One region of the Rothia sp. ND6WE1A genome, then DNA from elsewhere that is predicted to be linked to it. Evidence: predicted binding sites of a transcription regulator. Region 1 holds the regulator's gene; the other holds the start of a gene.
The links. Region 1 encodes LexA, which represses DNA repair genes until DNA is damaged. Its sites were predicted from a motif close to TCGAACANNTGTTCGA; they were not measured.
Positions count from the first base shown of each region.

Region 2: the regulator LexA is predicted to act here: its motif matches at 3,311-3,326, upstream of uvrA (excinuclease ABC subunit UvrA).

Region 1 covers NZ_LXTU01000002.1:74,070-89,564, forward strand. The annotation lists gene dapF (diaminopimelate epimerase) at 1-842, shown strand, start outside; gene A7E48_RS00525 (class I SAM-dependent methyltransferase) at 893-1,513, opposite strand; gene hflX (GTPase HflX) at 1,637-3,250, shown strand; gene A7E48_RS00535 (ATP-dependent DNA helicase) at 3,247-5,310, shown strand; gene lexA (transcriptional repressor LexA) at 5,404-6,120, opposite strand; gene A7E48_RS00545 (LysM peptidoglycan-binding domain-containing protein) at 6,366-6,791, shown strand; gene A7E48_RS00550 (histidinol-phosphate transaminase) at 6,827-7,942, shown strand; gene hisB (imidazoleglycerol-phosphate dehydratase HisB) at 8,020-8,643, shown strand; gene hisH (imidazole glycerol phosphate synthase subunit HisH) at 8,644-9,351, shown strand; gene A7E48_RS11190 (hypothetical protein) at 9,348-9,518, shown strand; gene priA (bifunctional 1-(5-phosphoribosyl)-5-((5-phosphoribosylamino)methylideneamino)imidazole-4-carboxamide isomerase/phosphoribosylanthranilate isomerase PriA) at 9,538-10,266, shown strand; gene A7E48_RS00570 (SseB family protein) at 10,314-11,210, shown strand; gene A7E48_RS00575 (DUF1844 domain-containing protein) at 11,290-11,706, opposite strand; gene infC (translation initiation factor IF-3) at 11,950-12,705, shown strand; gene rpmI (50S ribosomal protein L35) at 12,897-13,091, shown strand; gene rplT (50S ribosomal protein L20) at 13,206-13,589, shown strand; gene A7E48_RS00595 (hypothetical protein) at 13,699-13,962, shown strand; gene A7E48_RS00600 (RNA methyltransferase) at 14,038-14,946, shown strand; gene A7E48_RS00605 ((deoxy)nucleoside triphosphate pyrophosphohydrolase) at 14,939-15,379, shown strand; gene A7E48_RS00610 (GMC family oxidoreductase) at 15,433-15,495, opposite strand, start outside.
Region 2 covers NZ_LXTU01000073.1:8,857-24,351, forward strand. The annotation lists gene A7E48_RS09930 (HAD family hydrolase) at 1-377, opposite strand, end outside; gene uvrA (excinuclease ABC subunit UvrA) at 364-3,261, opposite strand; gene A7E48_RS09940 (MBL fold metallo-hydrolase) at 3,447-4,133, shown strand; gene A7E48_RS09945 (formate--tetrahydrofolate ligase) at 4,241-5,968, opposite strand; gene A7E48_RS09950 (phosphotransferase) at 6,084-6,851, opposite strand; gene A7E48_RS09955 (ABC transporter ATP-binding protein) at 6,848-8,605, opposite strand; gene A7E48_RS09960 (ABC transporter ATP-binding protein) at 8,609-10,252, opposite strand; gene A7E48_RS09965 (RNA helicase) at 10,451-13,054, shown strand; gene A7E48_RS09970 (alpha/beta fold hydrolase) at 13,055-14,464, shown strand; gene A7E48_RS09975 (hypothetical protein) at 14,506-15,495, shown strand, end outside.

The sequences.
Region 1 (15,495 bases):
TTACCGATCCTGAGGGCGTTCTCAATATAGATGCGGATGTGGTGGCGCAGGTATGCGATCGCCATTTCGGAATCGGTGCCGATGGTTTGATTCGCGCCACGATGGCTACAACTTTTGACGCCGATGCACCTTCTGAGCAGTGGTTTATGGACTATCGCAATTCGGATGGTTCAATCTCTGAGATGTGTGGAAACGGGGTACGAGCATTCGTTGAGTATCTGCGGACGGAGAACCTGATTTCCCTGGAAGTCGGTGAACGAATCCAGATTGGTACCCGAGCCGGTGTCAAGTCGGTTGGTCGAACTGATTCGGGCTACGCCATCGACATGGGTCCCTGGGGATTTATCGACGGCGACGCCGCTCGTGATACTGGTGCCGACTGCATGGTGAGCGCGCGCGGACTGAAAACCAACCGTCCCGGTGTTTCCATCAGCATGGGTAATCCTCATACTGTTGTTGCGCTGGGTTCTGACGGCAAACTTGAGGGCCTCGGCTTGGACGTTGCTCCCACCGTATCTCCGATTCCGCCTAACGGCACTAACGTCGAGTTTGTTGTTCCCGAAGAAATTGAGGACACCGAAGCGGAAACCGGTCAGGCGAATGTTGGTGCCATTAGAATGCGTGTTCACGAACGTGGAGTGGGCGAAACCCTTTCCTGCGGAACCGGGGCGTGTGCTGCTGCTGCAGCGACTCGGTTCTGGGGTGGAGAAGACGCCCCCGACGAGTGGTTGGTTCATGTCCCAGGCGGCACATTGGCGATTACTTTTGTGCTCGGTCCTGATGAACTTGAGCATGTGGTGCTAGCTGGTCCTGCAGAAATGACCGGCAAAATAACACTCTAATTTTCAGCGGGGAAGAGCACCAAAAAATAGCTCTTTCCCGTTGTTCCTCTCTAAGCGCTCCTTACGACTTCGAGGATGCGGAATCCTTTGGCAGTAGCGTAGCGGGAGACCTCAAACGTGCCTGCGTCCACCGAATCTAGCTCCTTAGCAATCCATTTTTGCAGAGAGTCTGCCCCCAAGTTCTTCTGTACCACCAGATAAGCACACCCCTGGGGTGCAAGGCGGGGGAGCCACGTCCGTAAAATATCGTGGAGCACATCTTTGCCCACACGGATGGGTGGGTTCGACCAAATAGTGTCAAATTGAAGATCTCCAGGCACGTCTGAAGGCGCGAATACCTCAATATTGCTCAACCCTAGCCGCTCAGCATTCATTCTCGTTAGTTCAGCAGATCGTTGGTTGACTTCAACTCCGATGACTCTCGCCAGAGGGAGTTTCTTTGCCAAGGTAAGTGAAATAGGACCCCAGCCGGTACCAATATCGAGGACGGTAGAACCGGAAGGCTCAGGAGCTTCCGCCAACAAAATGGCGGTACCTTTATCAATGCCCGCAGGGCTAAAAATCCCCGAGGCAGTCACCACAGAAACACGCTCTCCGGCAAGCTCCACACTCACCTGTTTTGGCGTGAAATCTCCCTGGGGATCAGAAGAAAAATAATGCTCAACAGACATAAAAAATACTTTACGGGAAAGTATCTTCTCATCTGAAACTTTGTCCCCTCGCTGTGAGAAAACACGCGACCCAAAACCACCGCTTAGAGACTAAAATGGAAAGAACACCTGACGAAAGGAACTATGAGCAACCACGATTCGTTATCCAAAACCACCAACGTTCCCAGTGACGAACTGCTGCGTGAAACCGTTGACCGCGTTTTGGGTCGCTCACCACAAAATTTTCAGGAAAGCTCGGTGCTCGATGAACGCGCACGCGAACTATCCTCCAACCAGCAAGAACATTCCTCGTTCGATGGCGATCAGGAAGAACTGGAAGAACGTCGGGCTCTTCGCCGAGTAGCTGGTCTATCTACTGAACTCGAAGACGTCACCGAAGTTGAGTACCGTCAGCTTCGTCTAGAACGCGTTGTTCTGGCAGGGCTTTGGACCGAAGGTACCGTTACCGACGCCGAGAACTCCCTGCGTGAGCTCGCTGCGCTCGCTGAAACTGCAGGTTCGGAAGTACTTGACGGCATCGTTCAGCGGCGCATGAAACCGGATCCGGGCACATTCCTGGGCTCGGGCAAAGCACTGGAGTTGAGAGATATCGTTCAGAGCACCGGTGCCGATACAGTCATCGTTGACTCAGAACTTGCCCCCTCTCAGCGTCGTGCCCTAGAAGATATTGTGAAGGTCAAAGTTATTGACCGTACCGCGCTGATTTTAGATATTTTTGCTCAGCATGCTAAATCTCGTGAAGGTAAAGCCCAGGTTGAGCTGGCTCAGCTAGAGTACATGCTGCCTCGCTTGCGCGGCTGGGGTGCTTCTCTGTCCCGTCAGGCTGGCGGTCGTGCAGCAGGTGGCGAAGGTATCGGCTCCCGTGGCCCCGGTGAAACAAAGATTGAAATGGACCGCCGTCGTCTGCGTGCTCGCATGGCAAAATTGCGCCGTGAGATTGCCGCGATGGAACCTGCCCGTGAAACCAAGCGTCTTAACCGGCGCCGTAACCGTGTGCCCTCAGTTGCTATTGCTGGATACACCAACGCCGGTAAATCTTCCCTTTTGAACCGCCTGACGGACGCCGGGGTACTGGTTGAGAACGCCTTGTTTGCCACTTTGGATCCTACTGTCCGCAAGGCAGAGACCCCCGATGGAGTGGGCTATACGCTCTCCGATACCGTGGGTTTCGTTCGCTCTCTTCCTACGCAATTGGTGGAAGCTTTCCGCTCTACTCTGGAAGAGGTAGCGGAGTCAGACGTCATTGTTCACGTGGTCGATGCATCTCACCCTGACCCTGAGGGGCAGATTAAAGCTGTTCGTGAGGTTATGGCAGAGGTCGATGCCCAGGATATTCCTGAAATCATCGCGCTCAATAAGGCTGATGCTGCTGATCCATTTGTGATTGAACGAGTACGCCAGCGAGAATCCAACACTGTTGTAGTCTCGGCGCGTACTGGCGAGGGCATAGAAGAGCTTAAGCAGCTCATTGCAGATACTATTCCGCGTCCCTCTATCGAACTCAATATGCTGATCCCCTATGCACACGGTGAGATTGTTTCCCGCTTGCACGAATGGGACGCTGAGATTCTTCAGACTGCTTTCGTCTCCGATGGTACGTTCGTCCGTGCTCTCGTGCGAGAGGAAGTTGCCTCTGAACTGCAGGAATACAATCTAGAGGAAGACCTTCTAGAGGTTCTGCAACCCGAGATTGAAGCAGCACAGCAGGCTGGAGTGGTGGAGACTCATCGCGCATGAGCGAATCTGAATCCTTGGCAAACCAGAGAGAAGGCGACGTGCGCGCGCCCACCGGGTTAGAGCCAGAAACTCTGCCCGGGGCGCAGCCTGTGCTCGAACTCTTGGATAGTGCTGTGGCATCCAGCGGCGGGCAAAACCGCCCGGGACAGCGTACTATGGCAGCCCATGTTGCGCAGGCTTTAGAGATGGATCGGCACTTGCTGGTGCAAGCAGGAACGGGCACCGGTAAATCCTTAGGATATTTGGTGCCTGCGCTTCATTATGCGCAAACGAGCGATAAACCCATCATCGTGGCAACTGCAACGCTCGCGCTGCAATCACAAATTGTTAACCGTGATATTCCTCGACTCTTAGAGTCAGTGGAGGGGCAACCGGAAAGCGAAACAGAAGTTGCTATTCTCAAGGGGCGTAATAATTATGCCTGCTTGCACAAGGTAGAAGGTGGATATCCCGAAGATGAGGGAGAAACCCTTTTTGACATGGATACTTCCACGGGTTCTACGGGAAAACTCGGCGAAGAAATTTTACGTTTGCGGAAATGGGTGGACACTACAGATACCGGTGACCGCGACGAGTTGATGCCCGGTGTATCGGATCGCGCATGGCGGCAGGTTTCTGTCTCTTCTGCAGAATGCTTAGGTAAGCGGTGTCCTTTGGTGGAGTCATGCTTTAGCGAGTTAGCTCGTGCCCGGGCATCTGAATCCGACATTGTGATTACCAATCATGCCTTACTAGCCATTAACGCTTTTGAAGGCATCGGCGTTTTGCCCGAGCACGAAGTCGTGATTATTGATGAGGCCCATGAGCTTGCTGATCGGGTGACCGGCGCGGTGACAGGTGCACTCTCTCCACTGATGATTTCTTCAGCGGCGAGGTCTATTCGCAAGCATACCAAGGCTAGCCATGAACCTCTTGAACAAGCCGGACGGGCATTGGACCAGGCTCTCGATGGTGTGCCTGCCGAATTGCTGCCCAAGGGGTTACCGCCGCGAGTTGCATCAGCACTACAGGCAGTACGAGATTCTGCTCGCGCGGCCCTTTCTGACACCAAGTCAGATTCTAAAGATACGGACGCTGGCAGACAGATGGCACGCGCCAAAGTCACTGAGGTGCTAGAACTTGCCGAACGAATGCTGGGTGTCAATGATGAACACGAGGTGGTATGGGTATCCCGCCAGGGGTCCTGGGAACCAGGACGGGGATACATAGCTGCCGATGATTCTGATCCTGCGACCTTGAATGTAGCACCGCTTTCAGTAGCGGGGCGCTTACGCGAAGGATTATTTGACGGTAGAACTGTGGTTCTTACCTCGGCAACTCTCACCGTGGGTGAGTCATTCGATGCTGCTGCAGGCGCCCTCGGGTTGCAGGGGCAGGGCGCACCGCGCTGGGAAGGTATCGATGTGGGGTCTCCCTTTGATTACCCCAAACAGGGAGTTCTATATCTAGCCTCCGACTTGCCCAAACCTGGGCGTGGTATTTCCGAAGAACAGCTCCAGCGAGTAGTGGAGTTAGTAGAAGCATCCCGCGGCGGCGCGCTCGGTTTATTTTCGTCCAAACGAGCAGCCGAATTAGCTGCAGAGTACGTGCGCGAACATACCGATTTGAATATTTTGGTGCAGGGGGAGTCCTCTCTGCGCGCTTTGGTGAAAGAATTTTCAGAGGATGTTAATTCCTGTCTCTTTGGCACCATGAGCCTCTGGCAAGGCGTTGATGTACCCGGTGATTCGTGTCGACTAGTGATGATGGATCGCATTCCGTTTCCTCGGCCCGACGATCCGCTGTCTGCCGCACGCACCCGTGCCGTTGCACAGAATGGCGGAAACGGTTTTATGGCTGTTTCTGCTTATCATGCGGCTATCCGCATGGCTCAGGGGGCCGGACGATTGATTCGTTCGGTGGGGGACCGCGGCGTCGTCGCTGTTCTGGATTCACGCATAGCAACCCAACGCTACGGTTCGTATATTGTGCGAGCGCTACCGCCGTTTTGGACGACGCAACGTACTGAAATTGTCATCGGTGCTTTGGAACGATTAGCAGCATCGGTGAATAAAGAATAGTCTCTGGAATGAACGGGGAAGTCCGTTGATTTAACCTCAAAGCGGGGCGCGAATACTCAATTCGCGCCCCGCTGTGTGCGGTTGAAAAATATATTAGAGGCTTCTGAGAACCGAAACTACCTTGCCCATGATTGTTGCTTGATCTCCAAGAATGGGCTCATATTGAGTGTTCTGTGGCAACAACCAGGTATGCCCATCTCGCTGGCGAAACGTCTTTACCGTTGCCTCATCGTCCAAGAGCGCAGCCACGATGTCGCCATTGTTGGCGGTATTTTGGGTGCGGACTACTACCCAGTCACCATCGCAGATCGCGGCATCTACCATTGAATCTCCCTTGACGCGCAACATGAAGAGTTCTCCATTACCTACAATTTGGCGGGGGAGAGTCATGACATCTTCAATGGACTGCTCGGCAGTGATGGGGCCACCAGCGGCGATTCGACCTACCAAAGGAACGGTCGCTGTCTCGGCAGATGACTGGTCAAACTGAGGTAATTGAATGAGCTGAGCGAACGATTCAGTGGGAGCAGTTTTTCCTTCGGTAGCTTCCTCGTTAAGAATTTCAAGAGCGCGAGGTCGTTTGGGATCACGTCTGATGTACCCCAACTCTTCCAGACGGTTGAGCTGGTGCGTCACCGAGGACAGCGAAGCCAGCCCGACGATGTCTCCGATTTCTCGCATAGAAGGAGGGTATCCGCGCGTTTCGATTTCCTCCGAGATAGCCGTGAGGATTTTCTGTTGACGCGCAGTGAGCGGACGGCGCGCTGCGGGGCTTGCGCTCGGGTCAGCGTGGTTCTTGATGTCGCTCACAGTGTTTCTCCTTGATGCTTATCTTGTCAGACCCCCTCAGCAGAATATGTAGAGAACTTGCATGTTCGAGAAAGAGGGTGTGCTTTCCCTCAACTTTAATGCAAATCCCATCGAAAACCAAACATTTGTTCTAATAAATCTCGACTATGTTCGAATTATCTGATAGAACATATATACGACCTTCGAACAGATATTCGAATCAAATGTTCGAAGGGCCTCACACATCACTCAAAAGGAGAGTTCACATGAGCGCATATTCGCTTTCGCCTCATGCGGCACCCAAACGATTGACTTCTACCCGCCGCTCCACCCCAATTCGTCCGCAACAAAAGGTTTCTTCTAAGCCTTCACCGCGCTGGAAACTTACGCGCCGAGGAAAGCTTCTCTTCAGGGGATTGCCGTTGATCACATTAGCTGCGCTTATAGTGCTGGGAGCCATCGCACTTATTAACCCTTCAGAAGCTCATGCAGGGAAAGAGGGAGCTTCCAGCGTGGTTACGGAGGAAATTACCGTCCAGGGTGGGCAAACTCTATGGGATATTGCGTTAGAAGTTGAAACTTCTGCTGATACTCGCGACGTCGTACAACAGATCATCGAAATTAATGATTTGAAGGGGAGTTCTATCGATGCGGGGCAACGGTTAGAAATTCCTCTATATGCTGAGAAATAAGAGCATCGATGGGTCAAGCTCGTTAGACTTTAGCTGTGACTGAAGCTATGGAAAATCTTGAAAATTTACCTCTCCGAGAAGACCTGCGAGGGCGTTCTCCCTATGGTGCTCCTATGTTGGACGTGCCGGTCACCCTGAATGTCAACGAGAATACGCACCCTATGCCGGTTGAGGTTGTAGAAGCTATTACTCGAGAAGTGGCTGAAACAGCGAAGACACTCAATCGTTATCCAAATCGAGAATTCACAACCTTGAGGAAGGAGCTGGCTTCCTATCTAGGGCACGGATTGACAGAAAATCAGCTGTGGGCTGCCAATGGTTCCAACGAAATTCTGCAGCAGCTTTTCCAGGTATTTGGTGGACCCGGTAGAAGCGTCATGAGTTTCGTTCCCACCTATTCTATGTATCCTCTACTTGCGGATGGCACCAATACCACTTTTATTGCTGGTTCCCGGGCGGATGATTTTACCTTGACTGCTGCATCTGCCGTAGAGCAGATTCGACATCATAAGCCCAACCTCGTGGTCTTATGTTCGCCTAACAATCCCACCGGGACCGGGTTAGACTTGTCGACTATCGAGGCAGTATATGAGGCTATGAGCGAGCATGATGGTATCACCATCGTGGACGAAGCCTACGCCGAATTTGCCCAAGATCCCTCTCAGACAGCCCTAACGCTGTTGGAAGACCGACCTCTTCTCGTCGTTTCTCGCACAATGAGTAAAGCCTTTGCCCTGGCAGGCGCAAGAATTGGGTACTTCGCAGCATCTTCGGCTATGTGCGATGCCGTTCGACTGGTTCGACTTCCATATCACCTCTCAGCAGTTACTCAAGCAACTGCACTCGCGGCACTGCGCCATCGTACCCAGCTGTTAGAAAATGTAGAAGATATCCGCTCTCAACGTGATCGAATCGTTCGTAAACTCAGGGAGTTCGGATTAGAACCAGCAGATTCCGATTCAAACTTCGTGTTTTTTGGCGGACTCAAAGATGAAAAAGCAGCCTGGCAGTATCTGCTCAAAGACGGTGTGCTAGTTCGGGATAACGGCATCGCCCACCATCTACGGGTGACCGCAGGCACCGAATCCGAGACTTCTGCCTTTCTGGAAAGCCTAGAAGCATACCTTCGTAACACCGGAGAACTCTCCTAGGTACAGAGATGAACAGCACTTCAGATGCTGGTGCGATAACCTAGTCCTATCCCTATACTCTCCAGAAAAAGAGAACAATGGCAGAATCAACGACCGGCTTGGGTCCACGCATTGCTTCACAAGAGCGGCACACCAGTGAATCGTCCGTCTCTGTTTCTATCAATCTTGATGGAACGGGAAAAGCTGACATAGACACCAGCGTGCCTTTTTACGACCATATGCTGACGGCTCTATCCAAGCACTCGCTCATCGATATGACCATTAAATGCACAGGTGATACCCATATCGATGTTCACCATACGGTGGAAGACACTGCCATCGTGCTCGGAGAAGTTCTGCGTGAAGCACTGGGAAATAAAGCCGGCATCCGCCGTTTTGGAATGGCTACTATTCCATTGGATGAAGCTCTTGCTCAGTGCGTTGTCGATATTTCTGGAAGACCTTATCTGGTGCATCAGGGTGAACCTGCAGGCTTTGAGTTTCATCTGATTGGCGGGCATTTCACCGGTTCTATGGTTCGCCATTGCTTAGAAGCAATCGCTTGCCATGCTGGTATTTGCCTGCACATGACCGTTCTGGGCGGGCGCGATCCGCACCACATCGCGGAGGCAGAGTTTAAAGCACTGGCACGTGCTCTGCGCGAAGCGATCGAATCGGATCCGCGTCATCACGATATTCCATCGACCAAGGGAGCACTCTAGATGGTAGCTACAGAAAGCATCTCCAAAGCCCCGCTGAATCGTCCTACCGTCGTTGTGCTTGATTATGGCGCAGGGAATGTTCATTCTGCAGTGCGAGCACTAGAGGAAGCTGGAGCGTATGTCATCCTGTCCAAAGACGAAGCGGACGTGCTCGGAGCAGATGGTCTGGTAGTTCCAGGCGTGGGGGCGTTTGACGCTGTGATGAAAGCACTTCAACAAGTGCAGGCGCCTCGTATGATTGGTCGCAGAATTGCCGGGGGTCGTCCCGTTTTAGGTATATGTGTAGGACTACAAATTTTTTTTGATAAAGGGGTAGAACACGGGATAGAAACTGCGGGAATGGGGGAGTGGCCTGGAACCGTCGAAAAACTGAAGGCGGACGTAATCCCCCATATGGGCTGGAATACCGTAGAGCCGGCCGAAGGCTCGACTCTCTTTCAGGGAATCGAAAATGAGCGCTTCTATTTTGTGCATTCTTATGGAGTGCAGAATTGGGAATTCGAACAGAATTCTGAGACCATGAACCCGCCTCAAGTCACCTGGGCAGAACACGGTACGCGATTTATCGCGGCTGTAGAAAACGGTCCGTTGTGCGCCACTCAATTTCATCCCGAAAAGTCTTCAGAAGCTGGTATTGCTCTGTTGCGAAACTGGATTTCAACTTTAAAAGTTACTGGCCGGTTATCGCAGGAGGATTCTAAGGCATGAGTACTTCACTTTCTGGACTGTTGCTCATGGCGTTTGGTGCATTCTTTATTGGCGGAGCTTGGTCTTTCCGTTCGCAAAAACTTCCCCTCATCGTGCAACTCATTATGGCGATTGTGGGTATCGCGCTGACAGTCTATGGTGGATTTATTCTTTTTACCTATAACTAATGAAAGTGGGAGCAAGACTATGAGTACCCAACGGCTTGAATTGCTGCCCGCAGTTGATGTGGCAGATGGGCAGGCTGTGCGGCTTGTTCAAGGTGAAGCAGGCTCTGAAACGGGTTATGGAGATCCTGTGGAAGCAGCTTTAGCTTGGCAGAATGCAGGCGCAGAGTGGCTTCATCTGGTGGACTTGGACGCTGCCTTTGGTAGAGGGAACAACATCGAGGTTCTCACCGAAGTAGCTCAAAAAGTTAATCTCAAGGTAGAGATGTCCGGTGGTATTCGGGATGACGAATCCTTGGAACGGGCACTCTCGCTCAATCCGGCTCGAGTAAATCTGGGTACAGCCGCCCTAGAAAATCCTGCCTGGACTTCGCGCGTCATTCGCCAGTATGGGGAAAAAATAGCTGTAGGCCTGGATGTCCGGGGAACTACTCTGGCAGCTCGCGGCTGGACAGAAGACGGCGGGGATCTCTGGGACGTCCTGAATCGTTTAGAAGCTGATGGTTGTGTCCGCTATGTGGTAACGGATGTGACCAAAGATGGCACCTTGAAGGGACCTAACTTAGAACTTCTGAAGCAGGTTGCAGAGCGTACCGATAAGCCCGTTGTCGCCTCGGGTGGAATCTCTAGCCTGGACGATATTCGAGCCCTTCGAAGCCTTGTTAGTTCGGGAGTTGAAGGTGCCATCATGGGCAAAGCACTCTATGCCGGTAAATTTACTCTGGAACAAGCGCTCGAAGTCGCCGGATAATTACCTCTGCTCACGCCGCACATATCGTTTTCTACTCAAAGGTCATTATGTCTTTTCCTCAAACTACGGGGTCCGCATCAGGCGATTCGCAGAAGCAACCGCGTGAACTTCCCGCCCACATTGTGGCTCAGTTAGCGAGTGCGGGTCGGTCGACCGATACTGCCGGTCAGCCCTGGGACGGGCGCAATCTGGGAGAGGGAACGAGTCATACGCATCAGTACCCTTCTGATACAGGACGCACAGAGTCTGCTGTTCAGCAGGCTTTCGTTGCTTTTGTTGCGGGAGATATTGTTGAAGAAAACGTGGTAGATGCTCTACGGGGAGCTCGTGTTTTTGTTCCAGTGGTGGCTGAAGTTTCGCATTCTGTGATTACTGATGAAGGCCTCATCTCCGATAAGGAAGCAGATATGGCTTTGATTAGTATTGAAGCTCCCGACGGGCGCAAGGCGCTACCCATCTTCACGAGCGTAGATGCGTTAACAGCCTGGCATGACAAAGCGCGACCGGTAGCTGCGGATATGCGTAAGACAGCGTTATCTGCAGTAGAGGATCAGAATCAGATGCTGGTCATCAACCCCGGTAGTGATATGACGTTTGTTGTTCGACGTCCGGCACTGTGGGCCATTGCTAAGGGGGAGTCGTGGGTTCCCTCCTATAAGAGTCTAAAAGTTTTGAAGCAGCTGAAGGATATTACCTCTGATTTAGTAGAGGTTACTGATGTTCGGATTACTGCCGGCCAGGGTGTGGCAAGTTTGTCCGCAGAAGGAAAGCAGCTTGCCGGTGGCGGCCCGGGGCCTGAACTCAACATCACTTTGGTGTTAGTACCCGGTCTGAACCAAGAACAACTCAACACAGCAATCCAGGTTTTTCAGCAACGACTGGCATCTCATAGGGAACTGTCCGAAGCAATAGATTCTGTGCAACTTTCGTTGACTGCCCAGTAACCTGCTTGAGCGAGAGTTCAGGGAAAGCGTCTCAAAATAAGACGCTTTCCCTGAACTATTTTGTGTGAGGCTCGGGTCTCTAGAAAACTGGACCGGTGAATTTCTCTCCGGGACCCTGCCCGGGCGCATCGGGTTCAAAGGAAGCTTCACGGAAAGCGAGCTGCAGGGTGCGGAGCCCATCACGCAGGGGACCAGCATGCTGTGAGCCAATTTCCGGTGCTGCCGCGGTGACGAACCCAGCCAATGCGGTAATGAGCTTACGTGCTTCATCTAGGTCTTTGAGTTCGGCTGCATTTTCTTCAGCTGCCAAACCACATTTAACGGCTGCCGCGCTCATGAGGTGCACGGCTGCAGTGGTGATGATTTCTACCGCAGGCACATCTGCGATATCTCGCATTTGCGCGTTGACGGCGTCAATCTGTCCCTGGGAAATCTCATGGTCAGGTGCTGGCTCGCCGGATTCATCGGCGAATCGGAAAGAATTGTTTTCAGTCATGTATTCAGAATCTCATACTCTAATTCGGAACGCGGTATCGGATCGGGCAAAAGCTTGAAATCTGACGAGAGTCTGAGACCAATCTTGGTCACAATCGTTGAAAATCCGGGCATATCCGAGTAAACTCTATATAAGTTTGCAAGCGGAGGTATCTCCCACCCGCATCAACCGCATTCATCCAGTGATCAGGTTGTCGGGTATTCCCACGGATTCCAGTGAATCCTGTTTGAGGTATGCCTTCGTTTGCGCGCGCATCGAAGGCATACTTTATGCCCCGATGAGCTAACGATTTTATTCACGGGGAAACCCACTGAGCTACAGGAGCTACTCATTAGCGATCCACGCATCAATGAACGTATTCGTGTGCCGGAAGTTCGACTTGTTGGACCCGGCGGCGAACAGGTTGGCATTGTCCGAGTTGAAGATGCTTTGCGACTAGCGCAGGAATCTGATTTGGATCTGGTTGAGGTTGCCCCCTCGGCTAAACCGCCGGTATGCAAGCTCATGGACTTCGGTAAGTACAAATACGAAGCCGCAGTTAAAGCACGTGAATCCCGTAAGAAGCAGGTTAACGCTTCTTTGAAGGAAATCCGTTTCCGTCTAAAGATTGATACCCATGACTACGAAACCAAGGTCGGACACGCGCGTCGTTTCTTGACCGGTGGTGACAAAGTCAAGGCTATGATCCAATTCCGTGGTCGTGAACAGCAGCGCCCCGAGATGGGTGTGCGTTTACTGGAACGCATGGCGGCTGACTTGGCAGAGGTTGGTACCGTAGAGTCCAGCCCTCGTGTTGATGGTCGCAATATGGTGATGGTTCTTGCTCCTCTCCGCGGCAAAGCGGAAGCTCGCAAGGAATCTCAGCCTAAGCAGCGTTCCGGTGGCCGCAAGGGTCGCGAACGCGTTGACACTCAGAATGCTACCGAGGTCTCGAACTCTGTTGCAGGTGCTATGCCTGAAGAGCTCAAGAACATGGCTAAGCAGGCTGACTCAGAGTAATTCTGGGCACGAAATAGGCGGTTCAATGGACACCAAACTCCTCGCTCCACTAGAGTGAGGCAGTTGGTTCTGGTTGCACGACCCATATGTTTCCATAGGGCGTGAATCCACCTCGCAATTGCGAATCCAATTCGCTCACAGAGTTCTTCTCATTGAAAGATGAGAAGCAGAACGTAAGGAGAACGGCAGCTATGCCGAAGCAGAAGACCCACTCTGGTGCTAAAAAGCGCTTCAAGCTCACCGGTACTGGCAAGGTAAAGCGCCAGCAGGCGAACCGTCGTCACTACCTAGAGCACAAGTCCTCACGTCTTACCCGCCGTCTGGCATCTGACCAGATTGTTGAGGGTGGTCAGGCTAAGGTCATCAAGAAGATGCTGGGCAAGTAAGCTCACCCTTTTCTAGGACTGTGCCCTATAGACGGGCTTGAAAAAACTTTTTAGAACTCGCTCCTCGCCGATAATTTTGAGATCGGCCAGGACATTAAGACGAAGGAGACACACGTGGCACGTGTGAAGCGCGCGGTCAACGCGCACAAGAAGCGTCGAGTAATCCTCGAACGAGCATCCGGCTACCGTGGACAGCGTTCACGCTTGTACCGTAAGGCTAAAGAGCAGGTCATTCACTCGCTCGTATACAGCTACGATCACCGCCGCAAGAAGAAGGGCGATTTCCGCCGTCTTTGGATTCAGCGCATCAACGCAGCTGCACGCGCAGAAGGTCTGACCTACAACCGTTTCATCCAGGGCCTGAAGGCTGCTGAGGTTGAGGTTGATCGCCGTATGCTGGCTGAACTTGCTGTGAGCGAGCCTGCTGCATTCTCAGCTCTCGTTAAGATTGCTAAGGACAACTTGCCTGCTGATACTTCAGCTCCCAAGGCTGCATAATTTCAGCCGAGCTGGATATTTGAGGCTGTTTGCCTGATATATCTTTTGAAAGTGCCGCTTTCCCATCTGGGAGAGCGGCACTTTTTTGCTTGCCGCTAGCGAAACCTCTGTGTTTAAATCTGAAAGTGATTCCTCGCAACGTCAAGCAACGATATATTTTCACACCACCGATTGCGGCAAGATTAAATATCGCGGCTTCAACTATCAGATGGAGCCAGATGCATTAGAACAAACGCTGAATTCGAGATACCGCGGGCAGAAAATCATTTTTAGCGTGCCTGCAATTGATCTGCTCCCGCAGGACTTATCACCTGCCCATCGATTTGCGGTGGGAGAGCTAGATTATCGTACCTGGAGTATGCAAGAACACTAAGCCAACCGCGATAAACATAACTCCGGTACAGTGGAGATTGTGGAATTTAGAGAACGCTTATGCACCCCCGTCATTATGGAAAATCCTCACGCTGATCGTGTGAAGGATATTGCCAACCTCGCCAGCCGTCGAGGCCGCGCCAAGAAGAACCAGTTCTTGGTGGAAGGCCCGCAAGCTGTTCGTGAAGCTCTGAAGTTTCACCTGGACGAGCGTCCGATTCTTGACGCCGTCTACATCACCGAGGCTGCATTCGATCGCCACGAAGATATTGTAGATTTGCTGGAGGTCGCTCACGGTACTCCTACCCCCGAACAGGGTCGAAAAGTGTTCATGCGTATGGTCACCGAAGAGGTTTTGGACTCCATGGCGGAGTCTGTGACTCCTCAAGGAATTATTGCTGTTTCATTTAAACTGGATATTACTGAGGCCGATATTTTCGGCGCAGACGCTATTAACCCGCGCCTTATCGCTGTTCTGACTCGTGTTCAGGATCCGGGAAATGCCGGTACTATTTTGCGCGTAGCAGATGCTGCCGGCGCCGATTTAGTACTGACAACTAAGGGCTCGGTTGACTTGTACAATCCGAAGACCGTCCGCTCTACGGTCGGCTCGATTTTCCATGTGCCGATCTTGCAGGGAATCGATCTCGAAGAATTTGCAGAAGACGCAAAAGCACAGGGAATCGGCGTACTTGCTGCCGACGGCTACGGAAATGTTAGCTTGGACGATTTAGCCGATGCCGCTGTGGCACAACGGCTAGGAATTGAGCTAGAACGCAAGCCCAAATTCGATTTAGCGCAGCGTACTATGTGGCTCTTTGGCAATGAAGCCCAGGGGCTGACTCGCGAAGAGAAGGCAGTCGCTCAGGCAAAGGTTGCGGTACCTGTTCACGGTTCTGCTGAGTCTTTGAACGTGAGTACGGCAGCGGCTATTTGCCTCTATGCTTCAGCACGGGCAATCAACAGCGGATCGGCTCATGAGTGATTACCCCACCGAATCGAGTGATTTTGCGGTCCAGGTTGTAGGAGCTGCCATCGTTGATTCTTTGGATGGACCCCGGCAAATTTTAGTTGCCCGCCGAAGTGCGCCCGAGGCGTTAGCCGGGCTATGGGAATTCCCCGGTGGAAAGGTTGAGCCGGAGGAGACCTGTGAACAGGCTTTGCAACGAGAGTTATCCGAGGAATTAGGGATTGAATCTATCCTGGGGCAGGAGATATCCGGTCCGCTTATGCAAGGATGGCAGCTCAACGACCGGGCAGCGATGCGCGTGTGGACATCAGAAATTTCTGCTGGGAATCCGCAACCTTTACAGGACCACAGTGAGTTACGTTGGGTAAATCTCGACGAAACGCTGCTGGAATTGGACTGGATTCCTGCAGATTTTCCAATAGTTCAAGCGCTTTTAGAGACTCTCTAAGAAGAAGCGAGATGGAATATTTTCCATCTCGCTTCTTTTAATTTCGGCTGTAGCTAGGATTCCTTTGGACTGAGGATGAAGTCTGCTGCTCGCTCGGCAATCATGATGCTCGGAGC
Region 2 (15,495 bases), on a different contig from region 1:
AGTCCGTAACTTTTCAGTACATCAATCACTAAATGCTCAGGTTTCTGGCTCGCTATTCCCTGCAATGCGCCTAGCTCTTGCAATTCGGTGTGCAGCTCCAGCATTCCAGGGTAGAGCTGAGCATTCTTATAATGCCGTGGATAAGTAACCATCTTAAATTCACCGAGAATTTCGTGATGGTACTCCACCGGAATATCTGTGTACAATGCCAGGGAATCCAAGATCTGTGGCCCTATGAAACGCCGCAGCACAGGAGCTTCTGGAACTGCAAAACCCCTGTTTTGAAAAGCCTCTTCCAGCGCAGGCAATATCCCTAGACTCGCATCGAGAATAGTTCCATCTAAATCCCACAAAATAAGAGGTCTATTTTCCAGCATGCGCGTGTTCTGCGAAGATTTCCTTCAAGAAGTAACCGGTGTGGGATTCTTCGACTTTTGCAAGTTCCTCAGGTGTCCCCTCAGCAATCACCTGACCGCCACCGTCGCCGCCCTCAGGCCCCATGTCGATGAGCCAGTCTGCACTCTTGATGACATCCAAATTGTGCTCGATAGTGATAACTGTATTGCCCTTTTCCACCAGACCTTGAAGAACCTTCAGCAGTTTGCGGATATCTTCGAAATGCAAACCGGTCGTCGGCTCATCCAGCACATAAATAGAGCGTCCATTGGAGCGTTTCTGCAGCTCAGACGCCAGTTTTACACGCTGGGCTTCGCCGCCTGAGAGCGTTGTACCCGGCTGCCCCAAACGGATATAACCCAGCCCCACGTCCACCAGCGTATTAAGGTGGCGGGCAATCGGTGAGAAAGCGGCAAAGAATTCTGCAGCCTCCTCCACCGGCATCTGAAGTACCTCAGCAATATTCTTACCCTTGTACTTAACCTCAAGGGTTTCGCGATTATAGCGCGCCCCATGGCACACTTCGCAAGGCACGAAGACATCAGGGAGGAAGTTCATCTCAATCTTCAACGTGCCATCACCGTGGCATGCCTCGCAACGCCCACCCTTGACGTTAAAGCTGAAACGACCCGGCTGATAGCCGCGTATTTTCGCCTCGTTAGTCTCGGCAAAGAGTCTGCGGATATGGTCGAAAACACCGGTATAGGTCGCTGGGTTTGACCGCGGAGTGCGACCAATTGGTGACTGATCAACATGGATAATCTTATCCAGCTGATCAACTCCTTCGATGGACTTATGACGGCCGGGCACCTTTTTAGCGCCGTTGAGCTTGCTCGCCAGCGCCGTATAAAGAATTTCGTTGACGAGCGTCGATTTGCCGGAACCAGAAACACCGGTAACAGCAGTCAGCACGCCCAGCGGGAATTTTACACTGATATTTTGCAGATTGTTCTCGCGAGCACCGACCACCTTAATCATGCGCTTCTTATCGACGGGTCTGCGCTTTTCAGGGACTTCGATAGATTTCTTGCCAGAAACATAGGCGCCTGTGAGCGAATCCTTATTCTTCAAGAGCTCCTGGTAGGTTCCCGAGTGCACGATTTCCCCGCCGTGCTCCCCCGCGCCGGGTCCCACATCCACGATCCAATCGGACTCCTTCATAGTGTCTTCATCGTGTTCGACCACGATGAGGGTATTGCCCATGTTGCGCAGTTTGACGAGAGTTTCAATCAGACGGCGGTTATCGCGCTGGTGGAGACCGATGGAAGGCTCATCTAATACGTAGAGAACACCGGTCAGTCCGGAACCAATCTGTGTTGCCAGGCGGATGCGCTGCGCCTCACCACCTGAGAGTGTGGCTGCGGGGCGGGAAAGTGTGAGGTAGTCTAGTCCGACGTCGAGCAGGAACTGCAGACGGGCATCAATTTCGCGCAGTACGAGTTCAGCGATCTTTGCTTCACGATCGTTGAGTTCGAGTTTGCGCATGAAGGTGAGGGACTCGCGCATGGGCATACCTGTAACGTCTGCAATCGATTTTCCACCCACTAGCACAGCCAAAATGGTGGGGTTGAGACGAGCGCCGTTGCAGGCTTCACAGGCGACATTGCGCATGTACTGCTCGTAACGGTCCTTCGACCAGTCAGACTCGGTTTCCTCGTGTTTGCGCTTGATGTAGGCGTAGACGCCTTCAAAGCCCGAAGTGTAGCGGCGTTCGCGGCCGAAACGGTTCTTGTAAGAAACCGTCACTTTGAAGTCTTTGCCGTTGAGTACGGCTTTCTTCGCTCTCGCGGGGAGGTCTTTCCACGGGGTGTTGAGGTCAAACCCTACCTCTTTACCCAAGCCTTTAAGCAGGCGTAGCCAGTATTCGGTAGTGGCTTTACCCTGCGACCAGGGAGCGATAGCGCCTTCACCCAGTGTCAAATCTGCGTTAGGAATAACGAGTTCTTCATCGACCTGCAACTTGGAGCCTATGCCGTCACACGCCGAACAGGCGCCAAAAGGTGAGTTGAAAGAGAAAGCTCGCGGCTCAATCTCATCAATCTGCAACGGGTGGTTATTGGGGCAGGAAAGATTTTCGCTGAACGTCCGAACGCGTTCGGGTGAATCTGCAGGTTCATCCACTAAATCCACCATGACGCGACCGTCTGCAAGTTTCAGAGCGGTTTCGATGGAGTCGGTGAGGCGCTGATGTACAGATTCTTTGATGACCAGGCGATCTACTACCACCTCGATGGTGTGCTTATACTGCTTTTCAAGCCTAGGCGGTTCGGAGAGCTGAATGGTTTCGCCATCTACGCGCGCACGCGAATATCCCTGTAACGCAAGATCTTTAAACAGATCAACGAATTCGCCCTTACGCGCGGATACAACGGGAGCGAGCACCTGCAGTTTGGTGCGCTCAGGCAAACTCATGAGCTGATCGACAATCTGCTGGGGAGTTTGCTGCGTAATTTCCTCACCGCATTCAGGGCAGTGCGGGCGACCAATGCGCGACCATAGCAGGCGCATGTAGTCGTAAATCTCGGTAATAGTACCCACGGTAGAACGAGGGTTCTTAGAGGTGGACTTCTGATCGATGGAAACAGCCGGGGATAGACCTTCGATGAAGTCGACGTCGGGCTTATCTACCTGCCCCAAAAACATGCGGGCATAGGATGAGAGCGACTCAACGTATCGACGCTGTCCTTCAGCAAAAATGGTGTCAAAAGCCAAAGATGATTTGCCTGAACCCGAAAGTCCGGTGAAAACCACCATAGCGTTACGAGGAATTGTGAGGTCCACATTCTTCAAATTATTCTCGCGAGCGCCTTGTACGTGAATGTGGGTGAGGTCCTGTACGCCGGTTTGAGCAGGAGCTTTAGCCATCATGGTCCTTTGACTGTGGGGAATCAGTGTCTTGAGCAAACAGCTCACTTCGAAGATATATTCTAGTACGAAATAGTGGCTCAGTTGAGTTGGTTTTTTCGGCTGTTGGCTTATTTGTTCTCTCAGCTCGTCGGCAGTACTAGTGTGCTCTGGAGTTTGTTCATCTGCACAATTATCATTGAGCTATGAATACTCCCGCAGGAAACCTGATTGTTGACCATCCCCGCTATACGATTCGTTCCATTTCTGTGTCTGATATGGATAATAATGTTTATCTTTTGACCTCTAAGCAGAGTGGCGAGCAAGTTTTGATTGACGCCGCAGATCAGTTTGAGCAGATTAAGGAGTTTGTTCGAGCTGCGGCAGAAGAAGATGCTCCTAATACACATTCCAAATCGTTGAAAGATGTTTTGACAACCCACGGGCATTGGGATCATATTCGTGCGCTCAAAGATGTTTCTTCTCATTACTCGGCGACTACTGTGGCGGGTCAGATGGACGCCGGAGCTATTGCTGAGCAGGAGAAAGTTGAGGTGGAGCGTACCCTACTCGGAGATGAAGAGCTGACCTATGATTCCTGGATTCTTCAGACCATCCATTTGACTGGACATACTCCGGGTTCTATTGCCTTTGTTTTGGATGATGAAGACGAAGCTTACCCCACCGTTATTTTCACCGGTGATTCGTTGTTTCCTGGCGGCGTCGGCAAGACTAACTCCCCCGAAGATTTTCAGAACCTGCTTCACGATGTAAAAACCAAGATCTTCGACCGTTTCGATGATTCGACAGTTGTGCTCCCGGGGCATGGTAATGCCACTACGTTGGGTGTTGACCGAGGGAACCTTGAAGAATGGGAAGAACGCGGCTGGTAAAACGCTTTAGTTCTTCACAGATAAACGGAGAAAATAAGGGCTTCCGCTCAAATGAGCGGGAGCCCTTATTTCTATCTTTGCGAACCTATTTCAGTTGCGTAAAAGGCTTAGGAGAGACCGTACATGTTGCCGTTCTCGTCGAAGCCCATCTGACCTGCTGCAGGGGTCTTTGCCAAACCGGGCATGGTACGCATGGTACCGCAGATGGCGTAAACGTATCCTGCGCCAGCAGCCAAACGTACTTCACGAACAGGAAGAGTCCAGCCGGTGGGTGCACCCTTGAGTGAAGGATCGGATGAGATGGAAAGGTGGGTCTTTGCAATAACTACGGGGAGATCGCCAAAGCCGAGCTCTTCGAAGCGCTTGAGCTGCTTCTTCGCTGCGGGAGCAACCTCGATGCCGTCAGCACCGTAAACCTTGGTTGCAACCTTCTCAATCTTGGTTTCCAGTGAGTCAGAGTCTTCGTAGGTGTAGACCAAGTCGCTCTTGTCGTCACATGCTTCGACAACAGCTTCAGCAAGCTCTGTGACACCTGCGCCACCTTCTGCAACACCGCGGTGGATAGCGACGCGAGCGCCAGCTTCCTCTGCGATTTCGCGGATGGCGTCGTGTTCTGAGTCGAAGTCGGTGGGGAATGCGTTGATAGCAACAACCGGCTGAACACCGAAGCTACGAACGATTTCGATGTGCTTCTGGAGGTTAGCTGCGCCTGCCTTAACGTCTGAAGGTGATTCCTTGAGCATGTCTTCTGGAAGGGGCTTGCCGGGGGTGATTTTGTAGAGGCCGGAGTGAGACTTCAGCGCACGTACGGTGACAACCAGAACTGCAGCGTTAGGCTTCAGACCGGACTTGCGGCACTTGACGTTGAAGAAGCGCTCTGCGCCCATGTCTGCGCCGAAGCCTGCTTCGGTAATCACATAGTCGGAGTGTTCCAAACCAACGTAGTCAGCTACAACCGAGGAGTTACCGGTTGCGATGTTGCCGAAGGGGCCAGCGTGAATCAGGGCAGGGGTGTGCTCAAGGGTCTGGAGCAGGTTGGGGTTGATGGCGTCCTGAAGCAGGATTGCCATTGCGCCGTCTGCGCCAAGGTCCTTAGCGGTTACGGGGTCGCCGTTCATGTTGTAGCCGATGACGATGCGTGCCAGGCGGTTGCGCAGGTCTTCGAAGCTGGAGGACAGTGAAACGATGACCATGACCTCGGATGCTGGGGTGATGTCGAAACCGGTTTCGCGGGGTACGCCATCCATGCGTTCGCCCAAACCTACGATGATGTTACGCAGGGAGCGGTCGTTCATATCCATGACGCGGCGCCATGAAATGTTGCGGGTATCGATGTTTAGTTCGTTACCGTGGTGCAGGTGGTTATCAATCAGCGCTGCAAGGAGGTTGTGTGCACTGGTGATGGCGTGGAAGTCGCCGGTGAGGTGAAGGTTGAGCTTCTCCATGGGAACAATCTGGGAGTAGCCGCCGCCTGCTGCGCCACCCTTCACACCGAATACGGGACCCAAAGCGGGTTCGCGTAGGGTCAAGGTAGCGTTCTTGCCAATCTTGTGCATACCCTGTGCGAGAGAAACAGAGGTAGCGGTCTTGCCCTCGCCCAAAGGAGTGGGAGTTACCGCGGTAACTACGATGTACTTTGCGCCCTTTTTCTTGGCGTTTTCAGCGTTGGTAGTTTCATCCAGCAAAACCTTGGCTACGTATTTGCCATAAGGCTCTAGGCGATCTTCGCTAATGCCGGTCTTTTCTGCAATCTCAACGATCGGATCCATCTCTGCTTTCTGAGCGATTTCCAGATCGGAGGGGAATGGCTTACTCAAAGTAACTCCTTTGTTCATTTAGTAATTCCTCTTCTCATGGTAGTGGTCTCTGTCTCTTTTATCGAACCTGGAGAAACATTGTGAAGGTGACTTTTTGATGAATGAGTCGTAGGAGTTACCTCGGGCACCAGTATTAGATATTGTGCAGAACCCATTGATTCAGCGCTAATGCCCTTGAGAATCGAATACCGGGCAGAGTACTCAGGGTGTTCTGATTGGGTGGGAATTGCGCTGCCCATGTATAGAATCCTGCTGCGTACACTATGTTTGCTTCGAGGTAGTTCGCCGGCGCCTGTTGCAGTGTATGTGAGAGCTTCACCATGTTCTTTATTTTTCGGTGAGGATTTTGCGTCAGTACATCGACGACGAGCGCCGCTGAGTCGGCTGCGGGATGCCCGATGCATGTCCAGGGCCAGTCCACGATAATTGCTTGATTTTCAGGGGTTAGCAAAATATTGTCTGCCCGGATATCTGTGTGGTTGTAAGAGTTTCCTTCTAAATACGGGCGCAAATATCTATCCACGTAGACTGCATAATCTGAGGTCTCCCCTGTGAGGCGAGGGTGCCGACCCTCAATATCTTCAATAAGTACGGCTACCCACTGATCACAATTCAGGTGGGCAATATAACCGGCAACAGGTGCAGACTTGGGAAGCGACTGAAGCACCACCGCTTCTTGGGCATGAAGTTTAGCGGTAAATTCCTGCTCCTTGCTATTGACTGCCTTGAGAAACGCCCGCCGCCCATCAGAAAAAAGCAGACGATCGGCGGTCCCTAGACTGAATCCTCCGGATTGAGAAGCTGAGGAAATGACGGATGCGCCCATCACATCGTGTACCCAATCCTGCACATGCTGGGGCAGGTCATCCCAAGTGAGACGCTGTGTATTGCTTCCTTTCATTGTGCCTCCCCTGTAGGCTGAACTTTCTTTTCATCGCGCACAATACGTCCGTCGTCGAGGTAGACAAATCGATCTGCCAACGAAGCGATGCGCGAATCATGACTAATGATGATGACGGTCCGTCCGGCGAGAATTCCACGGATAGAATCCTGAGCATCCGCCAACTCTAGTTGGGTGGTGGATTCATCAAGAATCACGATGTGCGGGTTCGCTACCACAATGCGTGCCAAGGATAGCTGTTGGATCTGGTCACGGCTCAACTCGGAATTTCCAATACCTACCACCGTATTCAAACTCTGCTCAAGGTCACGCCACCATGTGGCTCCGACTTCATCCAATGCCTGTTTCATCTGCTCCTGAGTAGCCTGTGGATTAGCCACAGACATATTCTCAGCTAACGTGCCCAAGAAAAGATGCGCTTCTTGAGTGCAAATGAGTAATTGAGGACGCCCGGCCGCATCCGGAGCAGTGGGAAAATCTCCTAACCCAACTCTTTGCCCCATTACAGATACGCTCCCGTCAGTTGCCGTCAACGAACCTGAAATCAGACGAGCCAGAGTGGTTTTACCCGATCCCGAGCGTCCAATGAAAGCTACCGATTGACCTCGTGGAATCTCAAGGTTTATCTGGTGCATCACCGGGGATCCCGGGCGATACCCAAATTCAAGATTTTCAATCTTCACAGCGGCTGGGATTTGATCACACGGCGTTTTTTTAGACTGCCCGGATTCTCCCGCCCTTACCTTTTTGAGATTTCGCTGTTGCCGGTGCTGTTCTGCAAGGTCGATGACGCCGGAGATTCGGCCCATAGTAACCGTCATTTCGCGAACGATACTCAGCCAATAACCAAAAATATCGGCATTTACTCTCATGGTGAAGACCAACACCGCCGCCGTAGAAACCATCCCCCAGGTTGCCCATCCGCGATGTACACAGTAAGAACCCCAGATGAGTGAAAGCATCAGGGGTGTGTAGGCGATGAAGGAATCTACAGCCCAAAAGTTCGAGCGCAGGCGAATGAGCCCGTCTTGAACCTCGTACTGCTCATGAATCTTTCGATTCATGGTGTTCTGCCGGGCATTAACGATGCCCAATTCTGCTGAGGTGCGAGCACCTCGAACGTTTTCAGTCACCGTAGTGGTCAGCGATGATACTTTCTCGGCGCGAACGGTGACGATTGCTGCAATGCGCGGAAGAAAATAAGAAAAGGAAAATACTTGGGCGATTATCATCGGTACGGTTATGAGCCCAAGCATCGGCGAGAGGACAAAAACTGAGGCGCAGATGACCAAGATGGATACGGTGACCGCCACAAGTTCTGGAATCGCCTGAGTGATGACGCGACGCACAGAGTCTAAATCATCTGTTATACGGGAGACGAGATCCCCGCCACCGGCGTCCTCAATGGTCTGGGCATCGAGGTTGAGGGAAGACTCGATGAGATCAATGCCAAGATCTTGATTAATGCGGGTCCCAACGATTTCGCTCTGATAAACCCACCAGCGAGCCGACACCGTAGAGAGCACCACAGCACCAAAAATCAAGGCAAGCGGCGTCCATGGGAAAGAATGCAGATTATTGGCTATAGCGTCGTCGATGAGATGCCCAATTTGCCAGGGGGTGACCAGGGCAAGTACGGAGTTCAGTACAAAAAGTGCTGCGATAAGCGCGACACGCCCAGGAGATTTGCGCATGGATTTCCAGAGCATTCCCCAGGTGATCTTTGCCGGAGCAATAGGTAAGAGGTTAGCCATGTTCTACTCCCCCTGCCTCTGGTTTGCGCGGGCTATTCGTCGATCTACTTCCATCGTGGTGGAGATGATATAGACCTCTCGAAGGTGTTCTAACACGCCGGGATTCCCAGCGCATTTCTCCAACTGATTGAAAATGAATTGCTGGCTCGGCTCATCTACAGAGTTAACCGGCTCGGTGAGAACGAGAACGGGTTTTTTCTGGGCGTAGGCGCGAGCAAGTGCCAGGCGCTGCCGTTGACCGCCGGAGAGGTTTGTACCTTCTGCGCTGATTTCAGCTAACCAATAGTCAGTAGGGTTTTCGCCACCGAGGCGGTGCGCTATTTCCAAAGAGTCGGTGAGTTTCAAGTATTCTTCGCGTTCATCGATGGTCAACGCAGGTGGGCCCGACGTCAGATGGTCTTCGAGTGTGCCGGCAAATATCATGGGATTGGGCTCGGAGAGTAAAATTTCCTCGCGGTTGTCGCTGTTTACACGCAAGTATTCCACCAGCGTTTCGGCATATTCCTGCGCTGTAAGACCCACCGAACGGGGGTTAATGTAGACCACCCGTCGCGTTTCTGCGTTCAATCTCAACTGAGCGAAGGACGCTGGTAGGGGCTGAGAACTGCCAGCATGTTCGTGAGATTGAGAGGCCAACGATGCCGTCGGTTCGGAGCGCTTTTCTAACCCGACAATGCGGCGGTGGGCTACTTTTGCGTCGCGGTAAATCAGCAGAAACATTTCAACTGCCCAAATGGGACCCACCATCATTGCAAGAACACCTGAAACGGTCACCAGCTGACTAGGATCAATACTGGTTATCCATGCGCCATTCAGGGTGTGTCCCCGGAGGGCGAGAGCAATGGTCACCGTGGTGGTACAGCCAATGAGGAATACTCGGGCAGCCCCTTGCCAGGAATGGACTCTCTCATAGGCGAGCTGTGCTTTCCGTACGTCAAGTGCCGAGGTGCGATAGCGTCCCAGCATGGTTTGTCCAGCGCCCAACCCGACGATGGTACGAATAGAGGTAGCTATATCGCTGGCCTTTGAGGTGCTGATTCCGATTTTATCGCGGAAAATCTCAGCACGTTGCTCGAGAATTTTGGAGATGCGGGTCAGCAGTACAATCGTCAGAATCATTCCGCCTAAACCAGAGACCGCGAGTAAGGGGCTGAGTAGCCAGAGTTGGATGGTTCCAAAAAATGCGATAGCGAAGGATGAGAATGCCTGATTCAGCGGTTGCAATGTGTTTGCAACATTTCTGGTGTCTTTGTTGATGACCGCCACGATGGCGCCGGGGTCACCCGCTTGAGAAGAACGTGGAACGAGGGAACATGCGTACAGTTTCCAATCGCGTTCGAGCATGACGATGGTGCGAAAGCAGGTGCCCCATCCTATCTTTTCGTTCAAGGAGAGAAAGAGCACCAGCAAACATAACCCGGTGATATCAATCCAGGCTTGCTGCACATCACCTATGGTGAAAAGTTCGATGATGCGAGCGACCAGCGCTGGCATAAACACTAAGGCTGTGCCAGATATGGTCTCTGTGATAAAGGGCAAGATAAAGCGCCACTTGGGGTAGCGAAATCCGGGTGGAATGAGACTAAAACGGGGGTTATCTTCTGCGTTTTGAAGAGAGTTCTGCTCTGAAATTTTTTTTGAAGGCACGACTTTATTCCTTGGGTGAAAACGAAAAGATGATGATTTATGCGGAATAAAGATCGTTGTTCATCGTGAACGTCCTTTTGGAAAGGGAATACAGACAGTTATGATAAGCATCACTTTACCCCAAAATTCTTGGCTGAGAGATAAAGGCGCCCTGAAACTTCTCAACATTTCTTCCCGGCTCGATAAACTAGTGCCATCATGAAAAAAATTCTCGAGTACCTCGACCCCAAACTGGCAGAGTCCTCCCACCACTACTTCCGCGGCGATTTCGCGTCGAATCCGCTCTCCAGCGATGAAATCTACGAAGCATTTCTTGAGTGGATTTCTGCCCGCGGAATGGAGTTATACCCTGCCCAGGATGAGGCGGTTCTTGAAATTGCGGGCGGTTCCAACGTCATTCTGGCAACTCCCACGGGCTCTGGAAAATCTACGGTTGCCATGGCTGCACATTTTGCCGGTCTTGCAACAGGGCAACGTTCTTATTACACCGCGCCCATCAAGGCTTTGGTGAGCGAAAAGTTTTTTGACCTCGTTGAGATTTTTGGTGCCGAGAACGTCGGTATGGTCACCGGCGATTCATCCATTAATTCAAATGCGCCGATTATTTGTTGCACCGCAGAAATTCTTGCCAACATTGTGCTTCGTGAAGGGCCGGGTGCAGATTTATGCCAGGTCATCATGGACGAGTTTCACTTCTATTCAGATCCTCAACGTGGATGGGCTTGGCAGACTCCCCTACTCGACCTACCCCAGGCACAGTTCCTGCTAATGAGCGCCACTTTGGGGGATACCACTCGCTTCGAAAAGGACCTCACTGAGTTGACGGGACGTCCCACTGCGCTCGTCACCTCAAAGACCAGGCCTATCCCCCTGCATTTCTACTACTCCACAGAACCTGTCCAAGAGGCAGTATCTGAACTTGTTTCTACCGGTCAGACACCGGTATATATCGTTCACTTCTCGCAGCTACAAGCCATTGATACTGCAGGTGCGCTGATGAGTGTTTCAATCGCGTCCAAATCGGATAAAGAGCGTATCAATGAACTGCTGGAAAATTTCCGCTTTTCTGCTGGATTTGGCAAAACCTTGCAACGTCTGGTCAAGAACGGAATCGGTGTGCACCACGCAGGCATGTTGCCAAAGTATCGCCGCCTGGTAGAACAGCTTGCACAAGCAGGACTGCTGAAGGTTATTTGCGGTACCGACACCTTGGGCGTAGGCATCAATGTACCCATCCGTACCGTCCTGATTACCGCGCTCTCCAAATACGATGGACAGCGTACCCGCCGTCTTAAAGCCCGCGAATTCCATCAGATCGCAGGACGCGCGGGCCGCGCCGGATTCGATACGGCCGGTACCGTCGTGGTTCAGGCACCTGAACACGACATTGAAAATGAGCGCCTCGAAGCAAAAGCCCGTGAAAAATTCGCAGGTGATGAAAAGAAAATGAACCAGTCACTACGCGGCAAGAAGAAAAAGCCACCGCAGGGATTCGTCGCCTGGTCGAAGAAGACTTTCGAACAGCTGGTAGAGGCTGAGCCAGAAGCACTGACCGGCTCTTTTGATATCACCCACTCCATGTTGCTGAATATTCTGCAGCGCGAAGAAGACCCGTTTAGGGTAGTCCGCCATTTGCTCACTGCCAATCATGAGCCGCCCGTCAAGCAACGCCAGCTCATGCGTAAGGCACTCGGAATTTACCGAGAACTCCTTGCAGGAGGTGTGGTTGAACGTCTCGATGAACCCGATGAATTTGGGCGCAACGTACGTCTGACCGTGCAACTGCAAGAGAACTTCGCTCTCAATCAGCCGCTCTCCCCCTTCGCGTTGGCATCTCTCTCCCTACTGGATAAAGAATCTGAGACATACGCTCTCGACGCTGTGTCCATCATCGAAGCGACCCTGGAGAATCCCCGCCAGGTGCTCAATATGCAAGAGAAGAAAGCGAAGTCTGAAGCTCTTGCCGAAATGAAGGCAGAGGGCATGGACTACAACGAGCGCATGCGCGAACTCGACGAGGTCACCTATGCTAAACCGCTTCAAGAAACTCTCGAAGCTGCTTTCGAGACCTATCGTTCGAGTGCGCCGTGGATGAGCGAATTCGAAGTAGCACCCAAATCAGTAGTGCGCGATATGTACGAGCGGGCCATGGATTTTGGCTCCTACGTGCAGTATTACTCGTTGGACCGCTCCGAAGGCATTTTGCTGCGCTACCTCTCCGACGCCTATAAGGCGCTGCGGCAGACGGTACCGCTTTCAGCTTTGACCGAAGAACTCACCGACATCATAGAGTGGTTAGGCGAAATTATTCGCCAGACCGACTCCTCCTTGGTGGATGAATGGGAACGTCTGGCAGCGGGTGAAGACCCTCTGAAGGTACGTGAGGAAGAAGAAACCATCGGCGAAGAAACAGCGCCGGTTGTCACCGGTAATCCCCGCGCTTTCAAAGTCATGATCCGCAATGCTCTCTTCCGCCGCGTCGAACTATTCGCCGACGAAAAAGACCGAATCTTGGGAGAAATGGACGGCGAATCCGGCTGGGACGCAGACCGCTGGGCTGATGCTCTCGATGAGTATTTCGACGAATACGACGACATTTTCACTGACGCCGCAGCCCGCTCGCCGCGCCTGGTTGCCATCGATGAAAACGTTAAAGAACATCCAGGCATGTGGAAGGTGACCCAATCTTTCTCTGATCCCGAGGATAACCACGACTTCGGTATCCGAGCAGATGTTGATTTGAAGGCTTCCGACAAGGCGGGTCTGCCCGTCCTTCGCATCACTCACGTAGGAGCACTCTAAATGGTTTTAGCTCTATCCCCTCAACTTCCGGTTCCCTCTCATCAAGTGGGAGCAACCGTCGCCGTCGGAGATTTTGCGCTCACCGACCATTACTTTTCGGTACCGGTAACCCACGGGTTGGTGTACTCGCTGGGGCGTGAAGCGGCAGAAAACCATCCGCTGGCTCAACGAACTCTCACGGTGTTTGCCCGTGAAGTAGTCAATACGTCATCTGAGCTGACCATCAGCCCCGAAGACCGCCCTTTCATGGTCTATTTGCAAGGTGGACCGGGCGGCAAAAGCCCCCGACCCACCATAGACTCCGGATGGGTCCACGAACTCTCTAAAACCCACCGCATCGTGCTTCTCGATCAGCGTGGCACCGGACTTTCCACGCCGCTTTCAGCCCCTTCCATCCTTGCCCAAGGCTCCGTGAGAGAGCAGGAACAGTACCTCGAGCTCTTCCGCGCCGATTCGATCATCGCCGACGCCGAAGTCATCCGCTCATATCTTCTAGCTGAAAGAAAAGATCAGCGATGGTCCACCATGGGCCAAAGCTTCGGCGGCTTCCTCACGCTCTCCTATCTCTCATTCGCGCCCGAATCCCTCAGAGATTCCCGCATGACAGCAGGCCTAGCCCCCATCCGTGCACATATCGACGACGTCTACCGGCATACCCTTGAGCGCGTCAAAGAACGCAACGAAGAATTCTACGGCTGGTACCCCCAGGACCGCGTTCTCGCAACTCGCATTGCCGAATTTATTCGCGAGAAGAAGCCCACCCTTCCCACCGGGGAAACACTCACCGACCATCGCTTCCAGATGCTCGGCGCATACCTCGGTGGAAACGCACGCGTACGCGAACTGCACTACATCCTCGAAACCGCTTTCGCAGAATCGAACAATTACCTCTCGGCGCAATTCCTCAGCTCCGTCAGCGAAATTGTATCCTTCGCTTCCGCCCCGCTTTACGGACTCCTCCACGAATCGATTTACGCCGACGGTCCCGCTCAGGGAGCTTCCCCCTCCCCCGCACCCACCAATTGGTCGGCAGCGCGCATGGCGAATGCCCGAGATGATTTCTCACCCGAAGCTGAAACGCTCTTATTTACCGGCGAGCACATCTTCCCCTGGTACTTCGAAGAAGACCCCGCCCTTGCACCGCTCCACGACGTCGCCCACGCGCTCGCTGAAAAAGACGACTGGGGCAGGCTATACGACCACGAACAGCTTGCCCAAAATACCGTACCGTTGGTTGCTGCTGTCTATCGCCCCGATATCTATGTGGACTATGAACACTCCATGAAAACAGCACAGGCAGTAGCGAATACTCGCGTCTGGTCATCGGACACCCACCACCACGATGGGCTCAGCGCTGACGGCACGGCGATTCTTACGCATCTGAAGAATCTGCTGGCTGATAACCGGTAGACTGGGTCGCATTCGCATTTTTATTTAGAGGGGGAATTCGCGTGGTTACACGTGCACAATTTCTAGGCGGTACAGCACTGGGAGTGCTTGCCGCATCCATGACAGCAACCAGCGCTTCGGCAGACAGCTCTGACCGTATGCTCATCGCCACCGACGAAGGGATCAATCCCGGGGACGACGCTGTCAACAACAAAATCAACAAACTCATAGATCGCCTAGCGGGCGACGGCGGCGGGGCAATCATCTTTCCTCCGGGAATTTACAACGTTGATTCTGACGGCATTCAGCTCAAAAACCAGGTCAGCATCATGGGCTTGGGGGAAGCAACCCAATTTCGCCCCGTAGGCGAGTGGAAGGAACTTGCCGGCGTCTTTCGCATTGGATCGCATAGCTCCCCCTCTTCTGACCCTGTGTACCGCACCGGAATTCACAATCTCTCCATCAAAACCGGCGAAGATTCAATGGCTCATACCGATGCCATCCCTAACACCGTGGGTATTCTCTTTAACACTTCAAACGGCGATAAGCCGGCGGATCCAGATGCGGCGCACCGCATTTCAGGTATTACACTATGGGATTTGGATATGGGGATTATCCTCAAAGGAAAAGATGACCAGGGTTGCACGGTCAGCGACATCCGCGGACGCCGTTTTCTACGTACAGCGCTACAGGTGGGGGAAATTGGGGCCGAAGGCGGAGCGGACAATCAGTTCTCCATGATTGATTTTTCCTCTGCAAATTTGTCACGCCTCGATTGCGCCACCATCGAAATTTATACGTCCAATTGTTCATTTTCCCAGGTCAAAAGCTGGTATTCAAAACGTACGATGAGCTTTGATGAGGCAGTCAAAGCCGGTTCCGGTTACTACGTTAAGGGAACCCGTAACACGTTCAGCCAGTGCGATGCCCAGGACAATGGTGGTCACGGTTTCGTGCTCGAATACCCCAACAACACTCTGATGAACTGCGTTTCAGATTCCAACGGTTATGCCGAAAACGTTTCGGGCAAGGCTAATCCCTCAGAAGCACAC